3 regions of the Comamonas sp. Tr-654 genome follow, and region 1 is predicted to be linked to each of the others. Evidence: riboswitches for the same ligand, from Rfam matches in the RefSeq annotation. Region 1 holds a riboswitch; each other region holds the start of a gene.
The links. Region 1 has a riboswitch for cobalamin ahead of F3J24_RS20655 (TonB-dependent receptor domain-containing protein). Riboswitches for the same ligand answer to the same signal wherever they lie in the genome.

Region 1 (7,640 bases):
AAGGTATGGCCGCGCAACAGGCCTGCATCGAGGGCCAGTTGCTGCATGCCCAGACCGCCGAGACGACTCTGCATGACGACCTGACCGGGCAGCAGCCCCCACATGGACTGGGTGCTGCCGTCCAGGGCGGTCACACCATCGCACAGAGCCAGCATGCCGCCGCACTCGGCCCAGACCGGCTTGCCCTGCGCCATATGCTGGGCAATACCGTCGCGCAACTGCCGGTTCTCATGCAGGGCCCGGGCATGCAGCTCCGGATAACCGCCGGGCAGCCAGATCGCATCGCAGGGCGGCAGCGCATCGCCAGCCAGCGGCGAGAAAAAGCATAGCTCTGCCCCCATGGCACGCAGGCAGTCCAGATTGGCGGGGTAAATGAAGGAAAACGCCGCATCGCGCGCAATGGCAACGCGACGGCCGCTCAGCCAGGGCTCCAGGCAGGGCTGAGCCGCGTCGGTGTCGGGCGCGGCAAAGTCCACGCACCAATCCTGCCAGCTGGGCTGGCCGTCATCCGAAACCCAGGCCCTCTGCCCCAGCGGCGTCTGGGCCAGGGCATCGGCTGCAGCATCCAGACGCTGCAAGGCATCACCAAGCTCGTGGGCGGCGATCAGGCCCAGATGGCGCTCGGGCAGCAGCGCCGCAAACCTTGCCTTGACTGCCGCATCGCCCAGTTGCACCCCGGGCATGGCCCCGAGCCACATAGACTGGTCGCGCAGGCCTTGCCTGAGCAGATCCGCATGATGCGCCGTGGCCACCCGGTTGGCCAGCATGCCGGCCCAGCGCAGGCCAGCCTGGTAATGCTGCAAGCCGTAGGCCAGCGCCCCGAAAGTGCCCGCCATGGCCGAGGCATCGACCACGGCCAACACGGGCAGACCCAGCAGCTGCGCCAGATCGCCCGCGCTGAAGTTGCCGTCGAAAAGACCCATCACGCCTTCGACAAGAATCAGATCGGCCTCCTGGGCCGCCTCATGCAGGCGCTGGCGCACATCCGCCTCGCCCGTCATCCACAAATCCACCGAATGCACAGGCGAACCACTGGCCAGTTCGTGCCAGTAAGGGTCCAGAAAATCCGGCCCGCACTTGAACACGCGCACCTTGCGTCCCTGGCGCGCATGCAGGCGAGCCAGGGCTGCCGTGACGGTGGTCTTGCCCTGGCCGGAGGCCGGAGCACTGATCAGCAGTGCGGGGCAGCGCACGCCCGAACCTGTTTCATGCATTGCGGTGACTGTCATGGCCGCTTACCTGGCTTCCCACTTCACCCCGATATAGCCGCTGCGGCCTTCGGTGGCATAGGTTCGGGCCAGCTCATAGCGCCTGTCAGCCAGATTGTTGATGCGCGCCACCAGGCTCCATTCAGGTGTCAGCTGCTTTTGTGCACTCAGATTCCAGAGCGTGTAGCCGCCCAGCACGGTCTTGTTGGCAGCATCGTCAAAGCGCTTTCCGGCAGCCTGCATTTCGGCGCCCAGCCTCCAGCCGGCCAGCGTGGTGTCGGCAGACAGATTGGCGTAGCGCTTGGAGCGGCGCGCCAGTTGCAGATCCTTATCGGTATCGCGCGGATCCTGGAAGTCCACCGAACCTTGCAGGTTCACCATGCCCAAGCGGGTGGTGGCGGCCAGGGTGATGCCTTCGTAATGGGCCTTGGCCACGTTGGCATAGCAGCCGCCGTATTGGCCGGTATTGCCCGCACAGGAGCCTGTCCCACCCACATAGTTGATGAGATTGGAGACATTGTTGCGATAAAGCGTGGCCGAGAAGCTGTCGCTGCCCTTGCCCCATTTCAGGCCCAGCTCCACATTGCGGCCTTTTTCGGGCGACAGGCTGGCATCGCCATATTGGCTGAAGCGCTGATAGAGCGTAGGTGCGCGAAAGGCAGTGCCGGCCGATGCGGTTGCGCGCCAGTTGGGCATGAACTCATAGCCATACGCAGCACTGCCCGTGGTGTGGCCGCCGAACTCGCTGTCGCGGTCATGGCGGGCGTTGAGCTGCAGCGTGTGCTTGCCCGCATGCAGGCCATAACCCAGCGCCAGTGCGTTCTGGGAGCGATTGCGGCTGCCAATATCCAGGCCGTTGTTGACCAGCTTGTCTTCACGGCGTTCCAGCGCGGCCGTCACGGTCTGCGCTCCCAGCCGCCACTCGTTCTGGAACAGATAGCTGTGCAAACGTGTGTCGGTTTCATAGACACTGGGCTTGGTCTGGTAGAAATCGCGTGACTGCGTGTACTGAAGGCGCGTGCTGTAGACGTCGCTCCACTTGGCCAGCCAGTTCAGGCCTACCGCATTCATCTTGTAGATGCTGCGGTCGTCGGCCATGGGGCTGGTCTTGGAGACGGTGGCGTCATAACCCGCATTCATGTAGCTGGTCAGAGCCGTGGCCTCAACACGTTGATTGCTGTTGATCTGGTAGCCGACACGGCCGTTGAAGGCGTTGCTGCGATAGCCATCGGCATCGGGATTGAAGCCTGCAGAGGTCTTGGCATTGAAGCCGTTGCTGCTGGCATGTGAAACACCCAGGCTGTAGTCCCAGCCGCTGGCACCGCCGCTGACGCCGGCCTGAGCCTTCACCGTGCCACGACTGCCCCAGCCCAGGCCCACATAGGGCTTGGCTTTGCCCTCGCCCTTTTTGGTGAAGATCTGCACCACGCCGCCGATGGCGTCCGAGCCATAAACAGCCGCCGCCGGGCCTCGCAACACTTCAATACGGTCGATCGCTTCCAGCGGAATATCCTGCCAGGAGGCACCGCCCGTGGACTGCGAGTCCACGCGCACGCCATCGATATAGACAGCAGTGAAACGCGTGTCGGCACCGCGCAGATAAACGCTGGTGGTCGAGCCGGCGCCGCCGTTGCGCACCATCTGCACACCCGGCAGACGCGAGAGCACATCGGCCACACCCACGGCCCCCGCAGTTTCAATCGTTTCACGGCCCACCACCGACATATCGGCCACCAGATCCGACAAAGGCTGCTCGATGCGATTGGCGGTGACCACGGTTTCTTTCATCTGCACCGCATCGGCCTGCGCAGCTGACTGAGCCTGTGCGGCAAACGCCATGGCCAACGCAGATGCCAGGAAGGTGGGACGAAGAACAAAAGAGGCGCGTGCGCGCGAAGCCACCCGCGCCAGGCGCAGGGACGAAGATTGCGGACTCATGGAAAGCACACTTGAATACGCCCATGCCAGCCTACCCGCCGACATTGAGCAAACATACCTGCACACAATGCAGGCAACCCATGTTGGCCGGTATCCGGGCTAGGCGAATCATCCTCTTGCCGGCCTTCCCAGCGCGCAGCGCCAGTGGCCATGGGGAAAAAGGCGGAATGCCGCAGCATTCCATTCGCCGACCGTTGCGGGGGCAGCGCAGGTTCGGAGAGCCAGTGCATCTGGCCAGCCCCTCCCTGCTTCCCGTTGAACTGAGACCACAGAAAAGCAGCCTCGAGCACCAACAGGCGCCCATTGTAATGAGCGCTACGCGGCGCAAATCCTTCATTCGAAGTAGCCTTGCGCGGTTCAGGTGACGATTTTTTACCTTAAACCTGCGTTTGAGGCACACAGAACTTGCGCAGCACGCTACGATTTTGAGAGAACTATTGCAGTTTCCCGACTACGACAGTCAAGCAGGCCGTGCTCTGGCGCAAACTGCGAATTTGCCTGCACATTTATACTCACCCACGGACTGCAAGACCTACAATGGCAGAGTCTATGACCACCCAGCCCTCTCTTGATCTCATTGCCGAGCGCGTAGAGCGTCTGCTGGTGCGCCACGAGGAACTGCAGCGCACCAACACCCTGCTCACCGATCAGGTCATCGCTCTGACGCAAGAGCGCGATTTGCTGCGTCTGCGCCTGCAGGCAGCACGTGCGCGCGTCGATGCATTGATCGAACGCCTGCCCGCCAACCAGGGAGAGTGACAGCCGTCACCCCCATCACCAGACCCGCCACTGACGCCCATGAAGCAGATCGATGTGCAAATCATGCAGCAAAGCTACGTGCTGACCTGCCCCGATGGTCAAGAAGAACGTGTGCAGGAAGCCGTTCGCCGCGTGGACGAGGCGATGACCCGCATCCGCGACAGCGGCAAGGTTCGCTCACGCGAGCGGGTGGCAGTGCTGGCAGCCCTCAACATGGCTTTCGATGTGCTCGACCGCGATGCGCAGCAAGCCCACATGGCCAACGCCCAGGCTGAAATGCAGGCACTCGCTCAGGAGCAAAGCGCGGCCTCCGAAGTCAGTGCCGCCGCCCAGGCCGAATTGCAGCGTCAGCAGGAGCTGGCAGAGCAACTGGTGCTTAGGCTCGATCAGGCTCTGGATGCTGACGCCAGGCTGCTTTGATCAGTTAACCTCGGCGACAAAGCAGTCATGAGCTGCCCACGGCTGCCAATACCCGCTAGAATAAAACCGTCTGCAAATCTGCCGGTTTTTATATTTCCTTGAACCAATGCTCAACGAGCATGGGCTTGATAAATCACCTATTGAGCGTGATCGTCTCGCGTCAGATGAACCCAACGATAGGTTGCTCTTGCCCACCTGAACCCCCGGTTCAGGATGACGAGCCGGTGGCATTTGCAGACACCTTTACCGACAAGCTGTTGATGTAGTTGGCCTACAGCCATGAACGTGGCCTAGAAAATCAGACATAGTCACGTCAGGCATCAACAACTTGCAATCTGGATTGATGATTGGCCCGCATTGCGGGCCTTTTTCTTGCCCTATAGCCTGATGCCATTCCGGCAGCAGACCTTGGTTTGCGCTGACTGCACCAGGCTCCAGGTGCCACTCCCTGAAATCGATGCCCCGACAAAGCCCGGCTCGACGCACCTGCACCCGCAACATGCCCAAGCGACTTCAGACACGCAAGCCACCTCAGCTCTCAGCCGTTTGCGCAGGCACCCGCCATTCCTGGAAGTACCCGGAAGTCAGTTATGCGCATCGGTGAGCTCGCGGCACTCACAGGCTGCACACCCAAGGCTCTCCGACTCTACGAGGCCCACGGTTTGCTCGGCACGGTGACACGCAGGGGCAGCTACCGCAGCTATGGCCCTGAGGATGTGCAACGCGTGCAATGGATTCGCCAGGCGTTGGCACTGGGATTTCGCCTGGCTGCGCTTCAGCCACTACGCGCCATCGACACCGCCGCGGGCGCTGCAGCCGTCCTGGCACTGATCCAGTCCCGGCGACGAGCCATTGCCGAGGAGCTGGTACGTCTGCAGGCTGCCGACACCGCTCTTGCGGCGCTGAGCGTGGAATTGGCCAGCTGCGAGGACTTGAGCGGGTGCACCGTGCCAGACAAGCTCCGCATCCGATCCGGCACTTGACTTTGTCCCACGGGGCAAGGTGATGCTGGCGGCCTGCAAACTCCGCGAGCCTCTATCGCCATGTCACGCCGCATCCTCATCATCCTCGGCCAGCCCTCTTCCCAAAGCCTATGTTCACACCTGGCTCACACCTATGCCGACGCCGCGCGCCAGTCGGGAGCCGAAGTACGCCTGCTGTCTCTTGGGGAAATGTATTTCGATCCCGTCCTGCGTCATGGATACGCGCATGTTCAGCCGCTCGAACCCGATCTGCGGGATGCACAGGTCGACATTGCCTGGGCTCAGCATCTGGTGTGGGTCTATCCCATCTGGTGGGGTGGACTGCCGGCGCTGCTTAAGGGCTTTCTGGATCGCATCTTCCTTCCAGGGTTCGCCTTCAAGTACCGAGCCAATTCCGTGTTGTGGGATCGCCTGCTGACAGGCCGCACCGCCGAACTCCTTGTGACCATGGACTCCCCACCGTGGTATTACAGATGGGTACAGCGCCAACCCGGTCACCGGCAAATGAAGCAGGCCATCCTGGAGTTCAGCGGGATCAGACCTGTGCGCGTGCACAGCTTTGGCCCAGTGGTCAACTCCAGCGATGCCGTACGAGCAGGCTGGATCAGGCGCGCATGCAGGCTGGGTGCTCGTGCAGGCGCCTGAGGTTGTTTCCCATGCATTGCACATGAGAGGCTGCCGGCAGGTTTACTCCTTGCATAAAGCTCGTCGTGTGCAAGGCATATGAGTATTGAAAGCTATCGGACGGATGCAGCGGTGCGTCCTCAATCACGACGGCGTAGAACCCATCTCTGACTTACTTGTTGTCCTGCAACACCTCGGGCTCCACATTGGGTGGAGTGGATTCGGAGGCTGCCGCCTTGCGCTGAGCCTTCTCCTCCTTTTTTTTCTTCTTCTCCAACTCGCGTTGCCGTTTTTCGAAGGGATAGTTTGGTTTGGGCATCGGAGCTTCCTTGGAGTTTTACGCTGCTCACCATAACCGATATCCGGGTGTGCGTCATGCGACGGACATGGCTGGCACGGACAATAAGTTGCCCCCGGCTAGTCGTTTTGCCCCAGGACGATGAGAACCGCGCCGCCGAGGAGCAACAAGACTGCCAAAGCCAGCCAAAGTTCGAGGTAAGCAATACTGCCCCGCGCATCCAAAGCAAATCCAGCCGCGCACGATAGTGCGGCACTGGCCAATAACAGTGTTCCCAATTTGCTGCGCAGCATGGCTTGTGTCCGTGCTTCTCTCTCAATGATTGCGTGATGACGGCCATGCCGACCTGGCATTCCAACCGTCATCAGCGCCCAAATACCAGGATCGGCCCAGCCCTGTCTATTTTCGACGATGACCATGGCTTGCGAAGCCAAGTCTCGAGGGTTTTGTTACTGAAGGTAGAGCGTGATTCTTGGGGTTCAGGGGGCCCACTCGAACATGGGTTCAACGAGTCGTAACATCGAAACCCAGAAGCCTTCCGACCCCGACCAACAACACGTTCGTGGATGTCCATCCGTACCAAGCTTGACGCCGATTGACATGGCCTGAGCAGCAGGGCTTGGCAAACAAAGCAAGCAGGATCCCTGAACCAGTGAGAAGAAGAGTTAAGCTCTGCGCCCGAGGAATGCACGTGCTCACACTGAGAGTACGCGCAGACAGCGGCTCAGTTTAGTTGGAGAGTTGAATGAATGGTTCCGCGATAGCGGCACTGCTACCGGTGATTGCATTGATCGGTACGGGGTTTGGCGTGGCACGTGCAGGACTGGTGCGACAGACAGCAGTCAAGGATATGTCCAATCTGGTGTTTCTGCTGCTGCTGCCAGCACTGCTGTTTCGCACCATGGCGCAGGTACATGTCGGCGAGCTGGACTATCGACCGATCGGCGTGTACTTTCTTTCGGCCATTATCGTGTTCGTGGCAACAATGTTGGTCTATGGCTTCAACACATTGGCTGCGGCGCGTGGTTTAGCCAGCATGTTCAGCAATGCGGCCATGATCGGCGTGCCACTCGTGGGCCTGGCATTTGGCGAGCAGGGACTGGTGACATTGTTCACCCTGATCTCGGTGCACGCTCTGGTACTGCTGACGGCCGCGACCATGGTGTTCGAGCTGGCCTCCTCTCGCGAGCAACATACGGACGACATCCACGGCAGGCGATCCCTGGGGAGCACGGTCTGGCAGGCGGTGCGCAACAGCATCATCCACCCTGTGCCGCTGCCGATTCTGGCGGGTCTGCTGTGGTCTCTGACAGGCTGGCCCCTACCTGAGGTGCTCGATACCTCGCTCAAGATGCTGGGCTCTGCCATGGGTCCCATGGCGCTGCTGCTCGTCGGCATCACCCTGGCCTT
Region 2 (7,640 bases), on a different contig from region 1:
ATGCACTTGCAGGCAAACCTGCTGGACAATGGCTGTGCCACGCGTCTTCCAGCTGATATCGCATGCTTCAAGCGCGACCATGTCCGGCTTGGTGAGGGCGTCAGGCGTCATGCATGACCTCTTCGGCCTCTGAGCAAAATGCCGGCAAACACCGGCGCGCCAACCAGGGCGGTGATGACGCCAATGGGCAGAACCTGTCCCTTGATCAAGGTGCGTGAAACCACATCGGCGGCAATCAGGAAGATGGCTCCGATCAAGGCGCTGGCCGGGATCAGGCGCCCATGGCGCACGCCAACCAGCAGACGGGCCGCATGAGGAATCACCAAGCCCACGAAGCCAATCGCTCCGACCACGGAAACCATGACGGCTGTCATCAAGGCAGCTGACAGCAGCAGGGTCAGCTGCACGCGGCGCACGGGCACTCCCAGCGCCGCGGCCGATTCGCTGCCGAAGGTGAACGCATCCAGAGAGCGGGCATGCATCAGACACACCAGCACTCCTGCCATGGCCACCGTTGCCGTCAAAACCGTATCGGGCCAGCGCACGCCGCTCAGATTGCCGAGCAGCCAGAACATGATGCCGCGCGCCTGCTCGGCACTGCCGGACTTGGTGATGATTAACGATGTCAGCGCATTGAACAGCTGCGAGCCCGCAATGCCGGCCAGCACGATTTGCCCGCCGTTACGCAGGCCGCCATTGCCAGCGGCATGGGCTAGCAAGGCCACCAGGGCAAATGCGCAAACCGCTCCGAGGAAAGCCCCGGTGCTCATCGATACCAAGCCCGCACCCAGGCCGGCGACCGAAACCAGCACGGCCCCCGTGGAAGCACCTGCTGAAATGCCCAGCAGGTAGGGCTCGGCCAAGGCGTTGCGCAGCAGGGACTGCAGAACCACGCCGGAGACGGCCAGCCCGGCCCCGCAGCTGGCGGCGACCAGGGCTCTGCTCAGGCGGTAATTCCAGACAATGCCCGCATTGATGGGGTCTATGACGTAGCTGGTTCCCAGCATTTGATTTGCGAGCACCTGGTACACGATGCGCGCGGAGATATCGGTCTCGCCAATCGCTATGCCGGACACGACGGTCAGCAGCAGCAAGGCCGCTGCTGCGGCCCCAAGCACGGCGGCGCGCAGCAACCGGCCGGTCGGTAGATGCGGTCTGGAAAGGCTCTGCGTGTAGGTATTCATGGCTCAGCGGCCGGGGCAAGGTGCGCCGGCATGCGGACTTCGTTGATGCCTGGCTTATTTGGAGAGGCCTTCGATCTTCAGCACCGCATTGGCAATCTGCTCCATGCCGTCCACCTGGCGGATGGAGCCTTGCAGGGCATCGGCGTCAACGATCACGATGCGGCCGTTCTTGACGGCATCCATGTGCTGGGTGACGGGATCCTTCTTGAGGAAGTCCAGCTTTTTCTGGTAGTCGTCTGCAGGGAAGCGGCGGCGATCCATGCGCGCAATGATCAAAATCGAGGGATTGGCCTTGGCAATCGTCTCCCAGCCCACGGTGGGCCATTCCTCTGCGGATGTGATGACGTTGCGCAAGCCCAGAGCTTGCATCATGTAGCCGGCCACGCCATTCTTGCCGGCCATATAGGGGTCGGCGGCCAGGTCTGCGCTGGAGAACCACAGTGCGGCAGACAGGTTCTGGAGCCCGGAGGACTTGACCTTGGCCACGGCCTGGGTCTGGCGATCGCTCAGCTCTTTGACCAGGCTTTCGCCGCGTGCCTCGACATCAAAAGCCTGGGCCAGCTGGCGAATGCCTTTGTACAGCGCTTTCACGTCGTAGCTGGCAGTACGCGTGCCGTCGGAGCCCATGAGATTGTTCTTGCCTTCGCAGTCGGCAGGCATGGCATAGGTGGCGATGCGCAGATCATGGAATTGCTCGCGCGTGCCCACCACGCCATCCTTGCCCACCATCCATTCAAACTGCGAAACCACCAAGGCGGGGCGCTTGCCGAGGACCGACTCGAAGCTGGGAATGTTGTCGGACAGGCGTGGCACCTTGTCGTTGACGGCCTTGAAGCGGGGCTGTACCGGGTTGAACCAGAGCGCTGTCCCGACGACCTTGTCGCCCAGGCCAAGTGCATAAAGCATTTCGGTGCCGGCCTGACCTATGGTGACCACCGAGGTGGGCGCCTTGTCGAGAGTGAGGGTGTAGCCGCAGTTTTGCAGCTGCACGGGAAAGTCGGTTGCATGAGCGGAAAATGCGGTAGCGAGCAGGGCAGTGCTGGCAAGGCTTCGAAGCAGCATCGGAATATCTTTCCAGAAGTGGCGAAAAGCACCTTGGAAGACATAGCAGGACACGCGCCTGAACTTTGCCTTGAGTGGCAGCAGGTTACCGGAGCGATGAAATGCTCACTTCCCGGACACCCCGCCGGCAATGAATGGTTGGTGCTCTGGCAGGTCTCCTGACTGGCAAATCATCGCTGGCTCATCGCCTTCCCAAACAGATGTTCAGTGGCTGTGTGATGGCTGGCTCATTGCCTACAGTTGCGGGGGCAGTTCCATTTCACGGGCCGGCCCCGAAGGTGCCTGACCCCTGGATTCCCTCATGCATTCGCCGCTGCGCACGCATGTTCTTGCGAAACCAAAGTTGCGGTAATGTAGCTGATTTTGTAGCAACAGTCCCAAGCCAAGACGACGAATGAGCCCGGATTGCCTCTCCATGCCCCGCTTGCAAGACATTTTCATCCAGCGCGTTCGTGAATTGCATCAGGTTCACAGTTTTGTGCAAAGCGCACGTGTTTCCATGTTCGGCGGGCGCATCGCTTCACTGGAAATTCCCGAGGATCTTCGCCATTTTGAAGAGACCTATCTAGCGGGTAGCGGCTGCATGCTGGCGGCTCTCGATGCTGACCAAAGAGTGCAGGCCACGATGGCCTGCCGGGACTATGACGGCAGATTTGCGCAACTGGATTTCGGACCGCTGAAGGTGGTCGAGGTCGTGCGCCTGTTTGTCGCTCCGCAATTCCGACGCTCAGGTCTGGGGCAGGCGATGCTGGATGTGCTGATGCGCCATGCTCTGGCCCAGCAGGTGCAAGTGCTATATCTGCACACCCATCCATTCCTGCCAGGAGCTCTTGAGTTCTGGCAAAGACAGGGCTTTGCGGTGATCGAGCGCGAAGACGATCCACTGTGGCAGACCATTCATATGCAGCGTCTCATGTGAAGCTTGAAAGGGATGTCCAAGGCTCGGGCTGTCGACCGGGTCCTTGGCGTGCGCACTGGACGCGGACGTGAAATCGAGCATGTCTGTGTCAGACACCGGGTATGAGTTGTTATGATATTGATAATTCGATATCAATAAAGCAAACAACTTGTCTTCTCTGTCTTCTCCACCAGCAAGTGCTGGGCGTCTGCAATCGATCGATGCGCTGCGTGGTCTCGTCATGCTGTTCATGTTGCTCGACCATGTTCGTGAAACCTTTTATCTGCATCTGCAGGTTCCCGACCCCATGGTCGTGGCGGACACTCCGCCTGGCCTGTTTTTCCCGCGCATGCTGGCCCATTTGTGTGCGCCGGTATTCGTGTTTTTGACGGGCCTGGGGGCGTACCTGTATGTCAGCCGGCATGCCGAGGCTACTCAGGCGCGCACCGCATCCGGCTTTCTGTGGCGGCGCGGCCTGTTCTTGGTGCTGCTGGAGGTGACGGTCGTCAACTTTGCCTGGACCTTCCAATTTCCTCCCGCCAAGATCTTTCTGCAGGTGATCTGGGCGATCGGTCTCTCCATGCTGGCCCTGTCGGTGCTGGTTTGGCTGCCGCGGAGGGCCTTGCTGCTGCTGGGACTGGTGCTGGTTGTCGGGCACAACCTGCTCGATGGTCTGCATTTTCCTGCGGGCCACGTGATGCATATACCCTGGGCGATCCTGCATGACCGTGGCTGGCTGGAGCTGGCGGGAGTGCAACTGCGCACGTCCTATCCTCTGCTTCCCTGGATCGGCGTGATTGCTCTGGGCTACGGTATCGGCCCGTGGTTTGGCAAAGGCTGTGACTCGGTGCAGCGCAGCCGCTATCTGCTGAGGGCAGGCATTGCCTGCCTGTTGGGTTTTGCGCTGCTGCGCACGCTCAATGTTTATGGCGATGCGCCCTGGCTGGCCGGTGCGAGTGCGCTGCAGACACTGATGTCCTGGTTCAACGTCACCAAATATCCGCCTTCACTGCTGTTCCTGATGTTGACGCTCGGTATCGGCCTGCTGCTGCTGTACGCCTTCGAGAACGCCGCAGGCCGCACTAGGCTGCAAATGCTGGCGACTTTGGGGGCCGCCCCCATGTTCTTTTATGTGCTGCACCTTTACGTGCTCAAGTTCATGTATCTGGCGGCAGTGGCGTTCTGGGGGGCCAACCAGGGACAGTTGTTTGGACTGAGCAGCCTGCTTTGGCTGTGGTTGATCGCAGCGTTGCTGGCCGTGGCCCTGTATCCCGCAGTGCGCTGGTTTGCTGCACTCAAGCAGCGCCGGCGCGACATTACCTGGCTCAAGTACCTCTAGGATCGAGCCACGGCACAATACTGCCTCCTGTCGCTATTGACTCCGCCTCGTCACGATGAACACCTCCAAGCAACGATCCACCAAGCAGCGTGCGGCCATTGAGCAGGCCATGGCAGAGGCCGACAGGCCGCTTGCGCCACAGGAGGTACTGGAGTTGGCGCAGGCAACCTTACCCGGGCTTGGCATTGCGACCGTGTACCGGGCACTCAAGGCGATGGCCGAAGAGGGATTCCTTCATGAGGTGCACCTGCCAGAGCGCACCCCCATGTATGAGGTGGCAGGGCACGGCCACCATCATCACTTCCAATGCACGGTCTGCCAGCGGGTGTTCGATGTGCATGCCTGCCCCGGCAATCTGGCGAGCTTGGCGCCAGCGGGATTTCTGGTCGACAGCCATGAAATCACGCTGTATGGCCGCTGCCGTGACTGTGCAGCCTGAACTCGCTGTTCACCGGCCATGGCCTGTCTGCGGTGTCGGTTCCTGAGGAGCGCAACGGCGACTTGACCGCTGCCAACTGTTTCAAGGTAGCCGTTCGCAGGTGGATTTCCGGTGGTGGCAAAGAGCGCTTGGATGGCGTTGACAACGCTTGATACTTCCAATGTCGAGCGCTTTGTTGGCATTCGGTGCATGGCCTGCGCCTTGTGCATCAGCTAGGTCTTTGCCCTCGGCTCACGAACCAATTGTCCGGTGATCTTCTGGCAAGCACAGGGCTGGCAAATGACGGGCGTCCCGCCTTGCCAATCTATGGGTGATGAACAGGTGCAGAGCCTGGCTTGAGTCGGTTCCCGTCGGGCAGCCGCGTCGCTTCCGGCGAAGTGGGGGCGCTATCCCTGCCGGAGCCTGGAAGCTCTGCAGGCAGGTCATGGGGCACAATCAATCACAATTGCTCCATACTGTAGTGGAGTGCTTGCCAACACGGTGGATATTCGAATGGCGCGTAGTGGTACTCTCATCAACCAGGTCATGTCGCATATCCGGGCTGGCATTGCTTCTCGAAGCATCCTGCCCGGAACGCGGCTGCCCTCGATCCGTCAGCAGGCCCGACTGCTGAAAATGTCGGTTTCCACCGTGGTGGAAGCATATGAGCGATTGGCTGCAGAAGGCGCTGTCGTATCGCGCCCCGGTGCCGGTTTCTATGTCAACGGGCCCGTGGCGCCGCTTGCCTTGATGAAGCTGGGGCCCAGGCTCGACCGTGTTGTCGACCCCTTGTGGGTGTCGCGTCAGTCGCTGGAGAGCGACCCGGCATCGCTGCGGCCCGGTTGTGGCTGGTTGCCGCCCACATGGATGTTTGAGGACGGGCTGAGGCGAGCACTGCGGGCGCAGGCGCGGGGCTCGCTGTCGGAACTGACGGAGTATTCGACACCTCTCGGGAACCCGGCTTTGCGCCAGCTTCTGGCCCGTCGCATGGCTGCCACGGGTATCGATGCGTCACCTGAGCAGGTGATGCTGACGGAATCAGGAACGCAGGCAATCGACCTGATTTTCCGTTTTCTGCTGAAGCCCGGGGACAAGGTTCTGGTTGATGATCCCTGCTATTTCAATTTCCATGCCCTGCTCAAAGCCCATCAGGTCCAGGCTATTGGAGTGCCTTACACGGCGCAGGGACCGGATCTGCCCTTGTTCGAAAAGGCTCTTCAAGAGCATTCACCGAGGCTATACATCACCAATTCTGGCATTCACAACCCGACTGGAGCAGCCCTGTCTCCACTCGTTGCCCACAGACTGCTCAAGCTCGTTGACAACTCCGGGCTGGTGATCGTGGAGGACGACATCTTTGCGGATTTCGAGAGCACCCACGCGCCCAGACTGGCTGCGTTTGACGGGCTTGCACGCGTCATCCACATCGGCAGCTTTTCAAAGACGGTCTCGGCATCCGTACGTTGCGGATTCCTGGCTGCCAGGCCAGAGTGGATCGATGCGCTGGTCGATCTCAAGATTGCCACGAGCTTCGGTGGAGGCCGTTTGGCGGAGGCTCTCATTCTGAAGACGCTGACGGATGGCGGTTACAGAAAGCATATGGAAACAGTGCGTCAGCGACTGTCGCAGGAGATGGAAAAGGTGGCCGGTCGTTTGCAGAAGATGGGGGTCAGGCCCGCCTTGATGCCGCAGGCGGGCATGTTTCTTTGGTGTCGGCTGCCGCAAGGCATAGATGCCGCAGCGCTTGCACGCACCTGTCTTCACGAGGGCGTGGTGCTCGCACCGGGCAATTCCTTTAGCCAGTCCCAGTCGGCCGGAGACTTTCTGCGCTTTAACGTTTCACAGTGCTCCGACGAGCGTGTTTTTTCCGTCCTGGCGCGAGCACTGAAGCGCCCGGCTATGGGCTAGGTCCAGGACCAAGCTAACGTTCTGTACGGGTTTTTATTGAATACAGTTTCTTTAAACTGTGCTGTTTTGTACATGGTTGATGCACAGGCGTCATGATGTACTCAAGGCTCAATTGAGGAGCCTTGAATGGAGAAAAGCACTGGCGGATGGGTCAACGGGATGATTGGCGTCGCCATCTTTGCCGGATCGTTGCCTGCCACTCGCGTGGCCGTCGCAGATTTGAATCCCACATTTCTGACATGCGCGCGCGCTGCCGTTGCAGCGCTTTTGGCCTGGTTGCTGCTGCTTTTGCAACGCGAGCGCCGGCCATCGTTGGCCGATCTGCCATCACTGGCAATTACCGCGGCGGGCGTGGTCGTCGGATTTCCATTGTTTACAGCGCTGGCGCTGCAGCACGTGACTTCGGCGCACTCCATCGTATTTGTCGGCTTGTTGCCGCTGTGCACCGCTGCCTTTGCCGTGCTCCGCGGTGGCGAGCGTCCTCGGCCGCTGTTCTGGGTCTTCTCGGCAGCGGGCGCAGCGGTGGTTGCAGGTTATGCGGCAATGGCAGGGGCGCAGGCATCCCTCACCGGCGATTTGCTGATGCTCGCCGCCGTCGTCGTTTGCGGCATGGGCTATGCGGAGGGCGCTCGTCTGTCGCGCAAGCTAGGGGGCTGGCAGGTCATCAGCTGGGCGCTCATCCTGTCCTTGCCTGTGATGCTGCCTCTCGCGCTGTGGACGACTCCGCCGACCTTGGCGAATGTCGGCATGCACGCCTGGCTAAGCTTTGCCTATGTGGCACTCTTCAGTCAGCTCATTGGATTTGTGTTCTGGTATCGCGGCCTGGCTCAG
Region 3 (7,640 bases), on a different contig from region 1:
GCAAACTGCCCGAAAAATTCGCCTCAGCCATATTAGGGCCCCGGCAACTGAAAAAATTTTCGCATTCGGCGCATCCAAACGTCGGTCTCGCGGGTAGTAGCTGTAGCAACACAAGCAATGTGCTGCCTTGGTGAATCCTTCCAACCGATCTAATTGGAGAATCTCAATGTCGACCACTCGCTTCGCATACCGTCTCACCGCTATTGCTACCATTGCCTCCACCGCAGCCCTGCTCGCTGCCTGCGGCTCGATGAAATCTCCGGCCAGCACCTTCTCCCAGGCCTCGCTGCCGGCGCCTATTCAGGTTCCATCCGGTCACAAGGTCGCTTGGGAAACGGTAGGCAATGGCGACATCACCTACGAATGCCGGGACAAAGCCAATGCACCTGGTCAAACCGAATGGGTCTTTGTCGGCCCCGATGCGGTGTTGAAAGACCGCGCCGGCAAAACTGTGGGCCGCTACTACGGCCCTCCTGCAACCTGGGAAGCGAACGACGGCTCCAAGCTCACCGCCACCCAGCTAGCCGTCGCGCCATCTGGTGCCGGCAACCTACCATACCAATTGGTGAAGGCCAACCCAGCCATGGGTAGCGGCGCACTGGTAGACGTTAGCTACATCCAGCGCGTCGCACTCCAAGGGGGCACCGCTCCTACCGACAAGCCTTGCACCACAGCCACAAAGGGGCAAAAGACCATGGTCAAATACCAGGCCGATTACATCTTCTGGAAACCCACGATGTAAGGCTTTGCAGCGGCATGACTAGAATGATCGAAGGAGCCATCTCTATTTCCTTCTAAGCTTTTATTTGTGCCGCCTGCCGCCGCCCTCCAAGACGACGCTTTCGACCACACCGTTGCGCTGCAGGCCTGTGCGCAAGGTGATCGCGAAGCCCTGCGCGGCATCTATGAACATGAAGCACGCTACCTGCTGGGCGTAGCTCTCAGAATAGTTCGTGACCGCGCTGCGGCAGAGGATGTGCTTCACGACGCTTTTGTGTCCATCTGGGAGCGTGCATCAAGTTTTGACGCCAGCCGTGGGCCTGCCCGTGGATGGGTCTACAGCATAGTCAGGCATGCGGCCCTGAATCGTGTACGCGATGGCGCGCGCGAAACCGTGCTTGATGAACCTGCTACAGCGCAACTGGATGCACAGGCAGCTTTAGAGGTCTGGCAGGAAAGCGGCGATGAGCTTGCAAGGCAGGCGTCGCTTGGCCGTCTTGGGCATTGCCTTGACGGTTTGGAGCCAGCGCGCCGTGCCTGTTTGTTGCACGCCTATGTGGACGGCTGCAGCCACAGCGAGATTGCCGAGCGGTTGCAAGCGCCTCTGGGCACGGTCAAGGCCTGGATTCAGCGCGGACTGCGCGCACTGCGGGAATGCATGCAATGAGCAGCGAAACCCAACAGCAAACACCTCCAGATGACCTGCATACACAGGCCGGAGAGTATGTACTGGGCACACTCGATGCTGGTCAGCGTCGCACCATTGAAGCGCGCCTGCCGCACGAGTCCGCCCTTCGTGCAGCCGTGGACGAATGGGAGCAGCGCCTGTTGCCACTGACCTCGCTCGCCGAGCCAGTCGATCCTGGGGCGAGCCTATGGCAACGCATCGCCACAAGTATCACGCCGGTAAAGCGCACTCCCACTGAGCCGACCAGAATACGCTGGTGGCAATGGGACAGCCTCGCTCTGTGGCGTGGGTTGACGGGTACGGGTTTCGCCGCTGCTGCGGTACTGGCGACCGTCCTTGTGGCGCGCGAGGCCTCGCCCCCTGCTGCGCCACGCTACTTTGTGGTGCTCGCGGCACCTCAGAGCCAGTCTCCTGGCTGGCTAGTGCAAGCCCAGGTCGAGGGCAGACTCCGTCTGGTGCCACTAGGTACCGACAATATTCCTGCTGAGAAGTCCCTGCAATTCTGGACCAAGGCCGACGGCTGGAGCGCTCCAGTATCGCTTGGTCTGGTAAAGCCAGGCGAGGCCATAGAGGTTCCGGTCGACAAGCTCCCTCCCCTGCAGCCCAACCAGTTGTTCGAGCTGACGCTGGAACCCTATGGCGGCTCACCGATTGGGCGCCCCACAGGCCCTATCCAGTTCATCGGTCGAGCCGTCCAGATCTAAGATTTCGTTGGAGGGGAGCTTGAGGCGTTCCACCGCCCTGAGCTTTGCCAGGAATAGGCACCGCCGCTATGGAATTGACACGAGGCGCGAAGCCTAACGAAGTACGAAGGGCTTCCGGCGGCATTACGGCTTGGCGAGCCTGGTGCCCATTACATCCGAATCAAGTACGGCCCAAAAGGCAGCTGGCGAACCGGGAGTGACAATCTGCAGGGAACGCCTTGCCACTCCACGGCTGATTATTTGCTCATGCCGTCCTTGGACATTGAGTCTTTCGACATCGCATCCTTAGACATCTTGCCCTTGCCCATGTGATCCTTTGAAGATTTGTCTCCCTTGGTCATTGCGCCCTTGCCCATTTCTTTGTCCATGCTCATGGCGTCTTTGTGCTTGGAGTCCTTCCCCATGGCAGGCTTTTCCATTGCCATGTGATCCTTGCCCATGGAATCCTTGGTCATCGCATCGGCTGCAAATGCCGAGGCGGCGCTCAGTGCCAGACACATGGAGAGCGCGGTGGTAGTGAATGCGTGTTTCATGATGGTGCTTTACGCGGCGTGAGCCGCAGGGGAACAGGTGAAATAGGACATAGGTGTTGCGTCAGCTGCCGCCGAACCAGTTGTAGCCCTGATCTTCCCAGTAGCCTCGGTTGAAGGTGTTGCTCAAGAAGATGGCCTTTATGTGCTTCGGATTCTTGTAGCCAAGCTTGGTAGGCATTCGCAACTTCATGGGGAAGCCGTACTTGGGCGGCAATGGTTGGCCATCCCAGTCGAGTGCCAGCAGCGTCTGAGGATGCAGCGCCGTCGCCATGTCGATACTGGTGTAGTAGTCGTCGGCGCATTGGGCATGCGGAGTCGATTCATGGAGGTGCATGCCGCCTCAAAATTCCCGCCATGTCATTGATTTAGAAGACACATTTGCTTCAAGAGGTCGCAGGCAGTTTCAGGAAGGCGCACGTTTTGTGTGGGGGAAATTGTGGGGGATTTTTTTCCATTCCACTGAATCGTACTTACTACCGATGCTTCCCTTTGACCCTGCAGGAAGCCATGTCAACACTTGCTAGATTCGCTAAGAAGCAGACTCGCAGCGTGTCCAGCATGTAGCTGGAGACTTGGCTTCCAAGTTGCATGTCCACAACTTGGAGAGAAAAATGGTTGAACTGACAAGGACGGTTTCTGATTAGACTGCCAGGGCTTGGACCAGAAAGGGAGTTGTCACCCCCGGGATTGGCGATGGCCCTACCCTCAACTACGGCGAGTGCGAATAGCGAATCGACGTTCGAGCTGACGCGGGACCAACACGGACCCGACACAGTGCGATGGGCTTTTATGGCCATTCAGTTAAGCGCGATTACATCCGCAACCCATCAGCTCAAATCCAGATTCGGTTAGGCCAGAACAAAGCCGTTGCAGCTGAAACGATGCCCCCAGACTCCCAAGCGGATCCTCAGAAAGAGCGCTGGTAAGGTCAGAACTTGTACTGCAGTCCAGCGGTAATGCGGCGCGGAGCGCCCGGCATAACCCACATGCGGTTGTAAGCACTGTGGTAATACGTCTTGTTGAAGAGGTTGTCCACGTCCAGAGAAATCCGAAGCTGGCGATCAATGTTCCAGTAGCTGGTCAGCTTGAAGACCGTGTAGGCAGGCAAGTGTACGGTGCTGTCCATGTCCGCATCACGCTTTCCGACATGCGTGAAACCGCCTCCTATACCGACAAGACCGCCCTTGGCCGCCGCCATTTCATGCGTCACAAACGCGCTGACGCTGTTGCGAGCGAACTGGGTAATCAAAGGATCAGCATTGAGGTATGTGTAGCTCATGGCCACGCGCCAGCCCGCTGCAATGCGTCCCGCGACTTCAACTTCCAGCCCGCGGTTGCGCACCTTTCCTGGCAGCTCGACGAGATAGGGCTCGTTCTCCTCGTCCCACGTGGCCATGTGGCGCTTGCGTATATCGAACAGCGCGATGGTTGACCCCCATTGCTGGTCCGCGCTTTGCCATTTGGCGCCGGTCTCATACGCGGTGCCGCGTTCCGGGGGGATAGCGGCGCCAGTGTAGGTGGTCTGCGCCTGGGCACGGAACGTTTTGCCAGCACTCGCATAGAGCGACCACTGTGGCGTGGCCAGCCAAGTCAGGCCGAGTCGCGGGGATGTGGCATTAGGCTGCTGGTACGTCGTCGGTGCTCCGTCCACCGCGCGTTCAGTGATAGCGCCGCGGTAGCGGTCATGTCGCACGCCAGCCAACAGCTTCCACTGCGGAGTCAGGCTGATTTGGTCTTGCACGTAGATCGCCATGGTGCGGTCGCTGACATCACGATTGATGGCGCTGACGTTGAGCGGAGCCGACGGTTGGTTGCCATAGACCGGGTTGTAAATGTCGATCCCGTAGCCATAACGTGTACCACCCGCATGGGTCATCATGGTCTGATCTAGCGTAAAGCGGTTGAACTCGACGCCCGTCAGCAGCGTGTGCTCAAGCGAGCCTGTCTTGAAGCGACCCGTGAGATCCAGCTGCAGTGAGGTGTCTTGCGAGCCGAAATCGCGCGACACCTGACGACGGCAGGCCCAGCCCATGGTCTCCACCGATGAGCCGCAAGCACCGCCAGGAAACGGGAAGGCCTCCGATTCCAGTCCTTTCATCGTGTTGCGCTTGTATTGCAGGCCGGCACGCAGACTCCAATCTGCAGACAATGCATGGTCCAGCAAGAACTGGTGGGTCTGGTTCTGCATGGTGATGTCCCCGTCACTGGGCTCTCCAAAGAACCGCGAGATGGGCACCGCGCCGACCTGGCGATTCACCGTCAGCACGCCCCGATCCAGCGGCGCACGCTGCCGCAGAAATTCGCCGTCGTAGCGCAACTGCGTATCTGGGGTGAGCCTCCAGGTGAACGCTGGGGCAATCATCTCCCGGCGTATCCGCACGAAATTTCGGAAGCTGTCTTGCTCCTCCTTGACTACGTTGAGCCGGTACGCCATGGTGGCGGGCTCGCTAGCGTTGCCGTTGAGCGGTCCCGTCGTGTCCAACGCCATGCGTGTGGAACCATACGTACCGTAATAGGTCTCCAGCGAGTGGGCAGCCTTCCACAAGGGCTGCTTGGTCACCAGGTTCATGGTCCCACCGGGCTCGCTGTTGCCATACAGGGCGCCCATGGTGCCCTTCAGAAATTCGAAACGCTCCACGTTGGCGGTGTCGCGCGGTGCGTTGAAGCCTCGGTTACTCTGCATGCCGTTGCGCAGCAGGCTCATGCCCATGTCCTCATGGCCCACGAAGCCGCGCATGGCCACGTTGTCCCACATGCCACCAAAGTTGTTCTGGCGCGAGACTCCGGCCACGTAATCAAGAACATCATCGAGCCTTTGTGCGCCCAAGTCGTCCACTAGTTGACGGGTGACCACGCGCACAGCCTGGGGCACTTCTTGCAATGGCGTGTCGGTCTTGGTGGCGCCCTCGCTGTCCTGCGCGTGGTATTGGCCAGATTGCTGCCGCCCAACCACTTCGACCGTATCCAGGGTTGGTAACGCCCCCTCTGACTGCGCTATCGCCTTTGTGCTGGGCAAGCAGGCGGCCAGGCAGGCAAGGGCCACGATGGAATGTGATGTGCGCACCGATAGGCGCTTGGCGGTGATGGAGGTCATGCAGGAGTGCAAGAGGGATTGGAAAAGGTGCGACCAGTTGTGGCGCCTTTTGTCACTGTCGCTCGGCATGGGGCGTTGGAGCGTACTGGTGCTACTGCTGATGCAGTGCGCGATCTGCGGCCGCTATGCAGCGGGATGGCGAGCAGGCCTTGGGACAACATGAGGTGTGGCGCGTTCTGGAAACTGCCGGAAAAGTGGGCCGCAGCGAGCAGCAGTCCACGCAACGGCATCCCCGGCCTGTAGCGCATGGCGGGGTATCAGAAGCTGGCTGGCTGTTCACGTTCCGGGCACCCCGCCGGCAATGAAGATGGATGCTAGGCAGGTCTCCTGACTGGCATGTCTTCGCTGGCTCTACACCTTCCCGAACCGAAGTTCAGTGGCCTTTTGAAAGCTCGCTCAATGCCTACAGTTGCGGGGGCAGTTCCATTTCGATGCCGGGTGCACGGGTAGCACAGCCAGCTGGATTCCCTGATGCAGCGGTTCTTGCCACTGCACCTCCTCTCGGAGCCAAAGCGCAGTTAATGTAACCGATGAGCAATCGAGGTGATACAAGGCTCTTCCCTTTTGCGCCGTTGTTTTGTGCTCACCGGGATAACGGAGAAGCCTATGGGGACGGATTCAGCCCAAGCGTGCATCCAAATGGATCGAGCGGCATTGCGGCGTGAGCGCCGAGAACTTTCGAAATCGGACCTCGATGAGCTAAGCGTCCCGCTCACCTAGAGCTTCGATTACCGATCCTGCACCAAAGTACGCAACAGCTGCAAGAATAGTTGCTCTTTTTCTTAACTTCCTGATGAAGTGAAACTCCAAGTCTGCGCAGGGACTCAACTTATGTTGAGTTACCGTTCCTGCCCGCTTTACACATCCACAGTGCAGCCCATATCGGGTCCTTATTTCAACCGACCTTAGCTGGAGCGGATTGCCCACCTTTCGTGGTCGCACCACTTGCCGTCGATGCAAAGATAGCCAGGAGAGAAACCTTCTTTCAAAAAGCCCACGCGTCGCACCAAGGCTATGGATGCATGATTCATCGGTTGAATATTGGCCTCCAGCCTGTGCAGTCCGAGCTCTTCAAATGCATAGGAAACCGTGGCATGCAACGCACTTGTCATCAATCCGCGTCGCTGGAATTTCGACATCCCATAGTAGCTAAGGTACGCACTTTGAAATACTCCGCCTACTATTTCATTGATGTTGACAATGCCAACAACTTCCTTTGAGGTGTATTCCCGAACCACAAGGCCTACATTAGCCCCCGTCAAGCTACGCGAATACCAACTATCAAAGCCAGTTTGTTCGGTGAACGGCGCGACCCATGGGTGATGATATTGGTGGCTTTCTCGGTTGGCTGCTATCAGTTCGTTTGCATCAACACGGCTTACTCGGCAGAGTTCTATGGATTCCATAGGCGGCATCGTATTGAATAAAAATTCAGATTGCCTGGATCGCGCTGAAATCGCGAATTTGACTGCAAATGGTTGCTTCTGCTGGAACTGCTACTGTTGCTGAACGACCCATTGCGGTCGCTCGCGTCTCTGTTCCCAATGTCTGCCGCCGACATAAGCGGTCGTTCCCTGACGCCAGATCCTGTGCGTCACACGCGACAAGGCTGAGTCCCCCGCCAGCGGTCGTTCGCGTCGACCAACAAACGACCCAACACTGACCTTCGTCAGAGGAACTGAAGGCTAAACACCATTGAGTTTGCGGCCGCATGAGTGAGGTATGTGCAAAGGATAGGTCGCCCATTCCTTTTCGTCTCTATGACGAAGATGGCAGAAAGCACTATGGCTCCAAGCAAGATAGTGACGGCAAAACGGCCTGTGTAGCCATGCGATACAGTGAATACGATCACTGATGCCAGTCCAGCAATCCACCATGGTGATCTAAATAACCGGCGGACC

Region 2: it holds a riboswitch for cobalamin, as region 1 does, so the genes downstream of both, F3J24_RS04880 (ABC transporter substrate-binding protein) here and F3J24_RS20655 (TonB-dependent receptor domain-containing protein) in region 1, are expected to answer to the same signal.
Region 3: it holds a riboswitch for cobalamin, as region 1 does, so the genes downstream of both, F3J24_RS00015 (TonB-dependent siderophore receptor) here and F3J24_RS20655 (TonB-dependent receptor domain-containing protein) in region 1, are expected to answer to the same signal.

The regions. Positions count from the first base shown of each region.
Region 1 covers NZ_VWWQ01000007.1:174,606-182,245, forward strand. The annotation lists gene F3J24_RS20650 (cobyrinate a,c-diamide synthase) at 1-1,229, opposite strand, end outside; gene F3J24_RS20655 (TonB-dependent receptor domain-containing protein) at 1,236-3,146, opposite strand; cobalamin riboswitch at 3,214-3,455, opposite strand; gene F3J24_RS20660 (hypothetical protein) at 3,696-3,905, shown strand; gene F3J24_RS20665 (cell division protein ZapA) at 3,945-4,325, shown strand; gene F3J24_RS20670 (MerR family transcriptional regulator) at 4,916-5,308, shown strand; gene F3J24_RS20675 (NAD(P)H-dependent oxidoreductase) at 5,369-5,953, shown strand; gene F3J24_RS20680 (hypothetical protein) at 6,105-6,251, opposite strand; gene F3J24_RS20685 (hypothetical protein) at 6,350-6,649, opposite strand; gene F3J24_RS20690 (AEC family transporter) at 6,976-7,640, shown strand, end outside.
Region 2 covers NZ_VWWQ01000001.1:1,060,492-1,068,131, reverse strand. The annotation lists gene F3J24_RS04890 (ABC transporter ATP-binding protein) at 1-111, opposite strand, end outside; gene F3J24_RS04885 (iron ABC transporter permease) at 108-1,184, opposite strand; gene F3J24_RS04880 (ABC transporter substrate-binding protein) at 1,239-2,246, opposite strand; cobalamin riboswitch at 2,377-2,603, opposite strand; gene F3J24_RS04875 (GNAT family N-acetyltransferase) at 2,662-3,165, shown strand; gene F3J24_RS04870 (DUF1624 domain-containing protein) at 3,314-4,483, shown strand; gene F3J24_RS04865 (Fur family transcriptional regulator) at 4,539-4,922, shown strand; gene F3J24_RS04860 (PLP-dependent aminotransferase family protein) at 5,415-6,809, shown strand; gene F3J24_RS04855 (DMT family transporter) at 6,936-7,640, shown strand, end outside.
Region 3 covers NZ_VWWQ01000001.1:554-8,193, reverse strand. The annotation lists gene F3J24_RS00040 (DUF3455 domain-containing protein) at 167-742, shown strand; gene F3J24_RS00035 (sigma-70 family RNA polymerase sigma factor) at 809-1,387, shown strand; gene F3J24_RS00030 (anti-sigma factor domain-containing protein) at 1,384-2,112, shown strand; gene F3J24_RS00025 (hypothetical protein) at 2,349-2,645, opposite strand; partial or broken gene F3J24_RS00020 (molybdopterin-dependent oxidoreductase) at 2,707-2,949, opposite strand; gene F3J24_RS00015 (TonB-dependent siderophore receptor) at 3,574-5,739, opposite strand; cobalamin riboswitch at 6,039-6,253, opposite strand; gene F3J24_RS00010 (GNAT family N-acetyltransferase) at 6,645-7,145, opposite strand; gene F3J24_RS00005 (type II CAAX prenyl endopeptidase Rce1 family protein) at 7,409-7,640, opposite strand, start outside.